DNA from 2 places in the Paenibacillus sp. W4I10 genome. Region 2 is predicted to be linked to the other one. Evidence: riboswitches for the same ligand, from Rfam matches in the RefSeq annotation. Region 2 holds a riboswitch; the other holds the start of a gene.
What was found. Region 2 has a riboswitch for S-adenosylmethionine ahead of QF049_RS28640 (methionine ABC transporter ATP-binding protein). Riboswitches for the same ligand answer to the same signal wherever they lie in the genome.

Region 1 (6,219 bases), 270 kb from region 2:
ACACTGCGAATTCTGCGATTTGCTGCCATGTTTAGCGCGGCTGTGCTCGGATTGTTCGGCGTGGTTATGTTCTTTCTCCTCATATGTACCCATCTCGCGAGACTCTCGAGCTTTGGCGTGTCTTATGTTGCACCGGCTGTACCTTATCATTTTGGGGAATGGAAGGATTTTATTATCCGTGCTCCGCTAAATATGATGAGGAAGCGTCCCGAGATGTCTAGTCCAATAGATAAAGACCGAAAAAATAAATGAAATAAATCACGAGGTATGAGGTGAGATGAAGTGAACGGTTCCGAAGGAAATATTAGTACAAGGCAGGCCGTCGTAGTTATTGTTAATTACATGCTTGGCGCTGGGATCCTAACACTCCCTCGAACGACGAGTAAAGCTGTCGGAACGCCGGATGTCTGGATCTCCATCATTCTGTCTGGACTGATTATCACGGGTGTCGGAATTATTCTGGTTACCCTGTGTCGCAGATTTCCGGAGAAAACAGTGTTCCAGTTCACTCGTGAGATTACGGGGAGCTGGATTGCTTACATATTGGGATTCGCCATGATTATATATTTTATGGTGATTGCCGCATTCGAAATTAGGGTCATGGCTGATGTGACAGGAATGTACTTGCTCGAGCGCACACCAAAATGGGCTATCGTGATGGTGTTTATGTGGATTGGGATATATTTGATCTCTGGCGGACTTGCTGTCATTGTGCGCGTATTTGAGATCATTTTGCCGATTACACTGATTATATTTGTGATTGAAATTTTGCTTAGTAATCAGTTATTTGAGATTGGCAATCTGAGACCGGTACTCGGAGAGGGTATCATGCCAGTCCTCAAAGGGTTGAAACCTTCGCTGCTGTCTTACACGGGGTACGAAGTCATGTTTGTCATGACTGCTTATATGAAAAACCCCAAAAAGAGCAATGTTGCCATGAGCTGGGGCATCATCATATCGACTTTGATTTATCTGATTACCGTTGTGATGGTTGTAGGCAGTCTGTCACTTGACGGAATCAAAACACGTACTTGGCCCACGCTGGATCTCGTAAGAAGCTTCGAGATTCAAGGTTTGATCTTTGAACGGTTCGAATCCCTGCTATTGGTCATCTGGATTATGCAGATCTTCTCGAGTTTCACGATCACACACTATTGCGCTTCGGTGGGTATTCGGGATTTATTTCGTGCGAAGAAGATCAAGGTCATTATGTACGCCCTTCTGCCGTTGATATATCTAACGGCATTGATGCCGAAAACTGTGGACGAAACCTTCAAACTTGGTGATATGTTGGGCAACTCATCCGTGCTTTTATTTGCCACTTTACCTCTGTTGCTGCTGATAATAAGTCTGATACGCAAAAAGGGAGGCAAACATGCATGATTCGTTTTTTTATGCTTTTACGTGTAGCCCTTGCTTTGTCCATCCTTCTGGTAATATCCGGATGCTGGAGCAGTAGGGAGATCGAGGAACTAAGTGTCTATGTTGGTCTCGGGATCGATATCGCTAAAGAAACAGAATTTGAGAAGGACATCGCTGCTCAGGGAGGAACGTATCCAAAGAAAAATTATTTAACGGCTACGGTGCAGATTGCCCCGGGCAGTTCCAACAGTAAACAGAGCGGACAATCTGGTTCACCTGCTTCTGGAAAGACTTCCTACTCCAATGAACAGCTTACTGGAGATTCCTTGCTGCAAATCTTTCGTCAGTTTGCACTAAGGCGAGATCGTCCACTTATCGGACATCATCTGAAGGTTATCGTTGTCTCCAAGGATATTGCCAAAAAGTATAGTCTGGTCCAGCTACTGGACTTTGTACTTCGGGATAACGATATTCGTCCAAATTGTCTGGTACTGATAAGTCATCATCGTGCCTTGGATGTCCTGACTTCAGATGATCCCTCCCGGATTCCAGCATTTTATCTAACAGGTATTACCGGTAATTCGTACTTGTCCAACAAAATCCTGGACCCTGTTTTACTCTCCAAATTAGATGCCCAAATGCAATCTGGTTCCAGTTTCTTGCTCCAGAATGTACTGTACTCCAATGGAGAGGGCAAGTTCTCAGGTGGCAGCATATTCGATGGGAAAACAACTAAGTTTATTGGAGAACTGAGTCAAACGGATCTGGAAGGTTTATCGTGGATCAAGCCTAAAGAAAAAGGAGGCGTCTTGAAGACTTACAACAAAGCGGGATTCACCGTTGTATACGAAATGAAGAAGAAGAAAACAACAATAATTCCCAAGGTGGTTGGTAATGACATTTCATTCCATGTAAAGGTCGATTCCGAAGGCTGGTTGATGGAAGATTGGATTTCTCCCGAAAGAGAGGAAAAAGGGGATTATCTTAGAGAACTAGAAAAAGAATTCTCAGATCTGGCCGAACAACAGATTCGCCAGGTGTTATACAAGCTGCAGCATACCTACAAAGTGGATGTTGCGGATTTTCGGGATAGCTTGCGTATCAAAGAACCCAAAACATGGAAAAAAGTTAAAGACGATTGGGATAAAATTTTTAGCACCGTGCCAATCACGTACGATGTGAAGATTACCATTACCAATCCGGGATCTTCCACCGAATAGCGATGTGTTTTATCATTTATGATTTAAATGTTGACACATTCATGATAGATCGCTATATTAGTAAAAAATCATTTTCTTATCCAGAGAGGTGGAGGGACTGGCCCTTAGAAACCTCAGCAACAGATCTGAAGGATACTGTGCTAATTCCAGCGGGTGAAAGCCTGATAGATAGGAGCGTTTGTTTTTATTTGTCAGTAACGGCGCACTCTTTAGGCAGAGTGGGTCTTTTTTGTTTTTTCTGGATGAAGAAGTAGGGGAGCAGCGGGTATGGAGAACAACAACGACAAAGGGCATTTTCAGCGGAAAATGCAGGCACGGCATGTGGTCATGCTCTCTCTCGGAGGAGTCATTGGAACGGGATTATTCCTCAGCTCAGGTTACACCATTCAGCAGGCGGGACCACTGGGAACCATTCTGTCCTATCTGATCGGAGCTATCGTTGTATATCTGGTGATGCTCTGTCTTGGTGAACTGTCTGTTCATATGCCAGAGACGGGAGCATTTCATAGTTATGCAGCCAAATATATCGGACCGGCAACAGGCTACACGGTGGCTTGGTTATACTGGTTAACCTGGACTGTTGCGCTTGGCTCCGAATTCACAGCCGCCGGACTGCTGATGCAGCGCTGGTTCCCATCGGTGAACGTATGGATATGGAGTGCGCTCTTTGCACTGATGATCTTTCTGTTTAATGCATTAACGGTGAAATTATTTGCGGAATCCGAGTTCTGGTTCTCATCTGTAAAAGTAGTGACTATCGTAATCTTCATTATTATCGGTGGAGCAGCCATGTTTGGGTTCATTCCCATGGCGGATTCTGAACCGGCTCCATTTCTATCGAATATTACCGCATCCGGGTGGTTCCCTCATGGGGCTACAGCGATATTGATGACCATGCTTGCTGTAAACTTTGCCTTCTCAGGCACCGAGTTAATCGGTATTGCCGCCGGTGAGACGGAGAATCCGGAAAAGACGATACCGAAGGCTATTCATACGACACTGTGGCGCCTGGTTATTTTCTTCATCGGAACGATTATTATCTTGTCGGCCTTGCTGCCCATGTCGGATGCCAGTGTACTGGAAAGTCCGTTTGTAGCGGTAATGGAGCGGGTGGGTGTACCCTATGCAGCAGACATTATGAATTTTGTTATTCTGACGGCGATTCTCTCTGCTGCCAATTCAGGCCTATATGCATCTTCACGGATGCTCTGGTCTCTGGCTGATAAACGAACGATCTCACCGTGGTTTGCCAAATTGACCAAACACGGGGTGCCATTGAATGCACTTCTGATCAGTATGGTTGGTGGTGCGCTGGCCCTGCTGTCCAGTATCATTGCGCCAGGTACCGTGTATATAACACTGGTTTCCATTTCGGGTCTGGCTGTTGTTGCGGTATGGATGAGCATCAGCGCTTCCCAGTACATGTTCCGCAGACAATATATCCGAGAAGGCCATGCGGTCAAAGATCTGGTGTACCGCACACCACTGTATCCGGTGGTACCGATTATTTCATTTATATTATGCCTGGCTTCATGCATAGGTATTGCGTTTGATCCTACACAGCGAATTGCGCTGTATTGTGGGGTTCCATTTATCGCATTGTGTTACGCAGCTTATTATCTGACAGAACGTGTGAATAAGAAAAGAGGACAAGTACATGACGCAAGCACAACAGACTAACCCCATAGAAGAGATCCTGCGTGAACATCCGGTCATGATTCTGGATGGAGCGCTGGCAACGGAACTCGAACAGCATGGATGTGATCTCGATGATCCACTATGGTCTGCTCGTGTGTTGCTTGAGAATCCGGATGTTATTGTTCAGGTCCATGCAGATTATTTTCGAGCAGGAGCCGACTGTGCGATTACATCCAGTTATCAGGCGACGGTGGATGGCTTCCGCAAGAGAGGGATTGGTGAACAGGCAGCACTGGAGCTGATCCGCAGGACGGTGGAACTGGCTGCAAAGGCGAGAGATGATGTATGGGCAGAAGTGCAGGGTGGTTTAGTAGGGAGAGAAAGCTCGACAGGTCAGCTTGTAGAAGCTTCTTCGGTACGTGAAGAGACGGTGGAGAATGAGGGGCATATAACAGATCGTACAGGGGATGGCGAAGGAGACTGTCTTCGTCCACGTCCAATTATTGCCGGGTCCGTTGGTCCGTACGGCGCCTATCTGGCAGATGGTTCAGAGTATGTGGGTCATTACGGCGTGTCGGATGAGACGCTTGCCGCATTTCACCGTCCACGTATGTCGGCGCTGATTGATGCGGGTGCTGATATTCTGGCGTTTGAGACGATTCCTTCCTTGCAGGAAGCACAGGTGCTGGTTGATGTACTTAAGGAGTTTCCTCATGCGTATGCCTGGTTATCTTTTTCTTTAAAAGACGGGACAAGCATCAGCGAGGGCACATCGCTTGAGGTATGTGCACAGACGTTTGGCTCCGAGCCGCAGATTGCGGCGATTGGCCTGAACTGTGCTCCGATGGAAGTGGTGACGGAAGCAGTGGGTATTTTGAGCCGTACCAGTGATAAACCTGTTATTGTGTATCCGAACTCGGGAGAAGTATACGATGCAGCAACGAAGACGTGGAGTGGACAGGGTACCTGTGGCAGCATGCGTGATGCTTCGGAGCAGTGGGTTGCTGCGGGGGCGAAAATTATTGGCGGCTGCTGCCGAACTACGCCACATCAGATTGGCGAACTTGCGAAGAAGTGGCGGAAATAGTTCATATCAATAAAACAAGCCCTTCCACATCCTATAGAGGTATGGAAGGGCTTGTTTTATTGTGTTAAGGCATCCTTATTGCATTATTCGATAACCAGCATACGTGGCGATGCTTCCCGAATGATTCGCGAAGAGAACCATGAGCCAAGACTGGCTGCAATGATGCTTAGACAGGTGAACAGTACCATTCCACCCCAATGCAGGATCAGTGGAAGTTGTACGATACCATAACCGGAAAGGACCATTTCGAGTAGAAGAGGCAGCAGATATACGCCGACGAAAATACCCAGTATGGCTCCCATGGAGGACAGTATGAACATTCCCATGGTGAGCGACAACCGGATTTGGCGAGATGTCATTCCCAGTGATTTGTATATCCCGTACGTTCTGCTTTCTTTACGAATATTGATTCTACAGGTACTGAAAATAATGATGAACGTCACAATGACAAACAGTAATCCAATTAGACTCATCGGATAGATCAGGATATTAGCGGCTTCTGCGTAAACCGAATCAAGCAATGTCTTCTGAGTAACTACCGAAGCAAAATCTTTAAATTGCTCATTTAATTCCGAGGCAACCTTACCCGCTTGTGCCATATCGTTCACATTGATGAATATAACATCAAATTCACTATAACCGGGGTTCACACTTCTCATGGCATCAATGGTGATTCTGCCTGAAACAGACATGTTGGCGATCGCCTGATAGATGCCTGTAATGAGGAATGTACGCTTTTCTCCTTCAATATAGATATCGATAAGATCACCGAGATCTTTATTTGATGTTTTGGCTACACTTACACCAATGGCAATTTCATTCGCATGTTGTGGGTTAACCCCTTTTAACGTTTCGAATCCAAGTTCCTGATAACTCCCGTCCAGTACACTCAAGTTGAGACTGATGGGTTGG
Region 2 (6,219 bases):
TAAATTCCAAATATATCTTGATTGAAATCAAACACCTATGGTACTGTCGAGGATATAACTCGAAAGGACTTCTACATGAATATGAAGAACAAAAGATGGATATCATTTCTTACGCTTTTAATGTTGAGTTTATTAACAGTTTCTAGTGCCATACAGGTATCAGCGGCAAGTGAGAGCGAGCAAGCGCCTGATGAGTACGATTGGATTACTGGACCAGCATCTGTCTCTCTGGACGGTAAGGCCACCCTGGAAGTCCCTGAAAGCCATTCCTATCTGGATAAGGCCAATACCCAACGCTCGATACTTAACAGTGACGGGAAGCCTAACGGGAATGAAATCGGCAGCCTAACCAGCAATAGTGAATTCGGCTCGTGGTATGTTGTGTTTGAATACGTGAAAACAGGTCATATCCATGATGACGATCAAAATTTGAGTGCCGAAGAACTGTTAAGCAGTTATATCCGAGGCACAGAAGAAGATAACAGAGAACTTGATCCTGAATACAGAACGTACATAACGGGGTGGGAAATCGAACCGGCATATGACAGTACCAAACATCAGTTAGTCTACTCCCTTGGTTTTAAGAATGCTGATCAGCAAGCCATGGTCAATTACAATGTAAAACTCCTGACACGCGAAGGGTACATCACAGCCATTCTGGTTACAGATACGGCTAACTTTCAACAGAGCCGCCAGGCATTCGAGGAAACTGTCCTTAATCGACTTAGCATCAATGCAGGATATACCTACGAGGAGTACAATGCTTCGACTGACAAAACATCCACTATAGGGCTCAACAGTCTTCTGATGGGCGGGATCGGGTATACGGCTTCCCAGAAATTCAGTGCTCTTCTTTTGCTCAAAAAAGGATGGGCCTTGATCCTGATTGTCGTCCTTGGGTTAATCGGTTGGATCAGATACAAGATCAAAAGCTCACACGGAGAAGAAGAAACACTCTCTCCCTCCGAGAGAACGTACCTGCAAGAAGCAGATGAGCAGCAGTATGCTGATCAGAATGAATTATCATACTACCGCCAATCCGGGCATCCATCCAACGCGGAGAAACAAGATAAGCCCTAACCCTTCCCTTATTAATCCCCACGTCAGCACAGATTAAGAAACATAAAATAAGCCGTATATCTCTTCAGAAGAGATATACGGCTTATTCTTAATAGCTTCACATCATATCATACATATCGTGAATTATTCAGTTGCAGGTTCAACTGCACCTTTATAACGTTCTTTGATGAATGCTTTTACTTCTTCGGAGTGCAAGGCAGCAGCCAGTTTCTGAATTGCATCTGCATCCTTGTTATCCTCACGGGAAACGAGGATGTTCGCGTATGGGTTACCTTGCAGATCTTCGATCAACAAAGCATCATTCGCTGGATTCAGGTTTGCTTCAAGCGCATAGTTAGCGTTGATGAATACCAGATCCGCTTCATCCAATTGACGAGGCATCATAGCTGCATCCAGCTCGATGATATCCAGGTTCTTCGGATTGGCTGTGATATCTTGAATCGTAGATGTAATATTTGTGTTGTCTTTCAGCGTAATGATACCTTCCTTCGCGAGCAACAACAGAGCACGTCCCCCATTGGATGGGTCATTTGGAATTGCTACTTTTGCGCCGTCAGCCAATTCATCCAAAGACTTAATCTTTTTGGAGTATCCACCAAAAGGTTCAACATGAACAGGTGTTACAGAAACGAGGTTGAATCCACGTTCTTTATTCTCTGTGTCCAGATAAGGTTGGTGCTGGAAGAAGTTTGCATCCAATTTTTTATCAGCAAGTTGCTGGTTGGGTTGTACATAGTCATTGAACGTAACGACTTGCAAACGAATACCTTGTGCTTCCAGTTCAGGCTTGATGCTTTCCAGAATCTCTGCATGTGGTGTAGGTGAAGCTCCAACTTTCAATTCAACCGTACGTGGTGCACCTGCTGAATTATCTGCGCCGCTATCAGCGTCCTTATTGTTTCCGCAAGCTGCGAGAACCGCAATTAACATAAGACTAAGTAGAGCAAAAGACCATTTTTTCATGTGTAAAACCCCTTCTCTAATCATTTTTTTCATGTGGCGTCCGCATGAATGCATATCCATCATGTTATCTATGTGTTATTTCCTGGTGAAAAATGTAACCAAGCGATCTCCAGCCATCTGGAGAATTTGCACGAGAATAATCATCGACACCACGGATATAATCATGATTTCATTTTGATAACGGAAATATCCGTAGTTAATAGCCAGTGTTCCCAGACCTCCACCACCAACCATGCCCGCCATCGCCGTATAGGAGACTAGCGTAACGATGGTGATCGTTATCCCAGCGAGCAGGCCAGGCAGTGCCTCAGGCAACAACACCCGTCTTACAATCTGTCCGGTCGATGCACCCATCGACTGTGCTGCTTCAATTACCCCCCGGTCAACTTCTCGCAACGTTGTCTCCACCAATCGAGCAAAATAAGGAGCTGCTGAAATAACCAAAGGAGGTATGACGCCAAGAACCCCCGTAGCTGTACCGACAAGTATACGAGTGAATGGAATAAGAGCAACAATCAATATGATAAATGGGACCGAGCGCAAAATATTAACAATCAGGGATAGTATAGTGTAGACTGTCCGTGACTTCATTGAAGCAGATCGGGCTGTCATGAACAGCAGAACTCCGAGCGGTAAACCCAAGATAACGGTGAACAGGCCTGATACACCCAAAATCTGCAGTGTCTCTATGGAAGCTTTACCAACCTCTTCCCAACGAACTGTTGAAAAATCCATCTAACGAAGCACCTCCACATCAAGTCCCTCAGCGGTCAATTCGGATATCGTCCGATCAATCGCATTGGAATCACCTTCGAACCGAACGGTCAGTTGTCCATACGGAACCTGTTTGATCGTAGAGATCGTTCCTTGCAGGATGGCAAAATCCACACCCGTCTTACGAACCGTTCTGGACAAAATCGCTTCATATGTTTTGTTCCCCAGAAAGGATATCTTCACAAGTTTCGAAGCAACACCTGCCTGCAATTCAATGCCTGCATTCGCCAGAGCGGTCTCTTCCAGAGCCAGTCCAGCTTCATGGTCACGCATCATGAAGTCTCGTGTAATCGCATGCTGCGGCTTCAGGAACACCTCGGTTACAGGTCCCTGTTCCACAATACCACCTTGATGAATGACAGCCACCTTGTCACAGATGTTCTGGATGACATGCATCTCATGTGTAATCAGCACAATGGTAAGGTTGTACTTTTCGTTAATGTCGAGCAATAACTTCAGAATTGAATTTGTCGTCTGTGGATCAAGTGCTGAAGTAGCCTCATCACAAAGAAGTACATTCGGATCACTCGCAAGTGCTCTCGCAATCCCCACACGTTGTTTCTGTCCACCTGATAATTGAGCTGGATATTTGTTGCTATGGTTCTCCAGACCAACGAGATTGAGCATTTCCTTCACTTTGCGATCAATGGCATCCTTGGGTGTATTCACAAGCTTTAGTGGAAAAGCCACATTATCATATACCGTTGCCGAAGATAACAGATTAAAGTGTTGAAAAATCATCCCGATCTTGCGTCTCTGTTGCTGCAGTTCGGTTTTGCTCAGTTCAGTCAGGTTGATCCCATCAACCCATACTTCACCCTCCGTAGGCCGTTCCAGCAAATTAATGCAGCGAATCAATGTACTTTTGCCCGCTCCAGAATGGCCAATCACGCCGTAGATTTCGCCCTTTTGGATGCTCAAATTCAGCTCGGATAACGCTGTTGTAGATTTTGCCCCTTTGCCGTACATTTTCGTTAAACCTTTTAATTCAATCAATCGCACTTGCCCCTTTCCAACCACCTACATGTATCTTTACCCGATCTAAAGGAAAACTCCCCTTAAAGTACAAAAAAAAGCCCTTTGCAGATACAAAGAGGGCTCTTCACGTGAAAGAATATACCTTCTCATCTGCCAAAATCGTGTCTTGCACCATTTTGTAGGAATTAGCACCTAACATCTATAACGAATGATACATGTATCATGTCGTTACAAATCGGTTGCCGGGCTTCATCGGGCCTGTCCCTCCGCCGCTCTCGATAAGAAATATGTTGTTGTAGGATTTTATAAGTTCATGTAGTTTATGCTTTATAATGTGAACGTAACTTCCGAAATATCAATTATATCCGCGTAACATTCGATTGAAATTCAGTATATTCCAAGTATTCCGATTTGTCAAAGGGAATTATTTCTTTTCCATATTCTGTTGATATAACGATAAGAGGCTGTTAATGTTTCACAGACCATATCCACGCCCTGACGCATTTCCTGCACATGCTGATTCAGATCCTCCAACTTTACTTTACCTTGCAAGGTCTGATGTAACTGCCACAGGTCATCGTGCATTTCTGAGTTCATGTAGTGAATTTCCATATTACGTCGTTTGCGCAGCTTGCTCATCGGCTCACGATAAGAGTCCTTGATCTGTATTAATTGCAACGCAAGATCATGATGCTCCCTCGCATAATCGAACTGCCTTAACACTGTAAAATAAGAAAAATGCGCTTTGGTATTTGAAGTATTCAACTGGAATATTTCATTTAATACCGTGCCCACCTTATCCAGGATGGCAAAGCAGCGGATAAAGCCATCTTTGTAGAAATACACATACCGTGCATACTCGGCTTTTTCAGTCGCCGTCATATCTTCCGTTGAGCCTGCAACGACCTTATTGCGAAAATGAGCAGCAGCGAAACAGCTTTGCTCCAGTTCATCCAGTGAGGAGATGAGTCCCTGAGTCCACACATACAGTTTCCGATAGTCATGCGTGGGATCATGGTCCACATGCATTTGTCGTTGAAATAACTCAAGCGTATGCGCCATTGCGTCCATCGCTGCCTTCAATTTACCTTCGTTTATACGTGGCTTTTCCCCCAACAACGTTCGCAGCATATCTAACCTCCTCTTTTCCAAATCAACAAGAATTCATCACCGTAAACGTAACACATCATCCATTCCGTGTAATTGCTGCTTGCCATAGGTTGCCCTGATCCCCCTGACATCAAACAAAGTCCACCTGTCCAATGATGTACATCAATGGATGGTGGACTTTCATATTTAGCCCAAGTACCTTTGGATAAAGAATGGATCTATATCTTAGAAACGATTAGCCGGGCGATGCAGCTTGTACACCAGGAAACTCATATACGTTAAAACTCCGAATAATATGGCGATATCCAGCATATGAGCGAGAGCTACAAACATGTATACTTCCGGACGGTTCATTGTCACCATCATGAAAATACCAATGACTACTTGCATCAGGATGAGAACAACGGATACCACGCCAAGGGTACGCATTTCCTTGTTGTCCGGATGATTACGGTAAGCGAAATGACCCAGAATTGCAATAACAATGACGAGCGACGCTGCTGCTGCACGGTGAGCAAAAGCAACCGCTACCCCACCCGAAAGCTCAGGAATAATCTGCCCGTTACAGAGCGGAAATCCGGAACATCCGCCGGCAGAATCCGTGTGGCTCACAAATGCACCCGTGTATACCACGAGATATGTGTATATGGTGGAGAACCAGACCAAATTCCTGAATTTTTTGCTAACCCGAGGGTATTTATTCAGGCGCTCCAATCCGCCATCTTTGGCCTCCTGCCTTATGCCCAGCGCCATCATTAGGGAACTGGCAAAAGCAATCAGTGCAAAGCCGAAATGAAGTGCCATGACTGCTGAAGATTGGGAGAAGACAACGGCAAAAGCCCCCATGATTCCCTGGACGATAACAAATACCAGAGTTAAGAAAGAAAACAATTGCAGGTCACGGCGTGACTTGCCGAACTGCAGAAAAGCAACAAACGAGGCAATGGACAACAATCCAGCCAGTGCGCTTACAGCGCGATGGGAATATTCAATAAGTGAAGCCACGGTATGTGCCGGAACGAGTTTTCCGTTACATAAAGGCCATTCTGTTCCGCAGCCAAGGCCTGATTCCGTTTTGGTTACGATGCCTCCACCAAAAGTGGCCAGAAACATGACAAGACAGGTTAATACGGTTAACCATTTAAACAAAGTTAAGTGTTTCAATTTTTTCTCACCCGCTGTTGGTTTAAGATGGCGAAGAATATTCTCCGCTTGTTTCGGTACTTTGACACTTATTTCACAACTAAATTCATTATACCGGATAAAATGTTCATTGACGTCGCGCTTTGTGACAAAATGTTAACGTCTGGTGAA

Region 1: another riboswitch for S-adenosylmethionine. It lies ahead of mmuP (S-methylmethionine permease); the one in region 2 lies ahead of QF049_RS28640 (methionine ABC transporter ATP-binding protein).

What each region holds. Positions count from the first base shown of each region.
Region 1 is NZ_JAUSXX010000001.1:6,106,740-6,112,958, forward strand. It holds gene QF049_RS27305 (spore germination protein) at 1-252, shown strand, start outside; gene QF049_RS27310 (GerAB/ArcD/ProY family transporter) at 283-1,383, shown strand; gene QF049_RS27315 (Ger(x)C family spore germination protein) at 1,380-2,582, shown strand; SAM riboswitch class I at 2,656-2,757, shown strand; gene mmuP (S-methylmethionine permease) at 2,850-4,262, shown strand; gene mmuM (homocysteine S-methyltransferase) at 4,240-5,307, shown strand; gene QF049_RS27330 (ABC transporter permease) at 5,391-6,219, opposite strand, start outside.
Region 2 is NZ_JAUSXX010000001.1:6,372,633-6,378,851, reverse strand. It holds gene QF049_RS28655 (DUF2167 domain-containing protein) at 121-1,080, shown strand; gene QF049_RS28650 (MetQ/NlpA family ABC transporter substrate-binding protein) at 1,204-2,043, opposite strand; gene QF049_RS28645 (methionine ABC transporter permease) at 2,119-2,778, opposite strand; gene QF049_RS28640 (methionine ABC transporter ATP-binding protein) at 2,779-3,813, opposite strand; SAM riboswitch class I at 3,939-4,080, opposite strand; gene QF049_RS28635 (Cthe_2314 family HEPN domain-containing protein) at 4,210-4,926, opposite strand; gene QF049_RS28630 (COX15/CtaA family protein) at 5,131-6,069, opposite strand.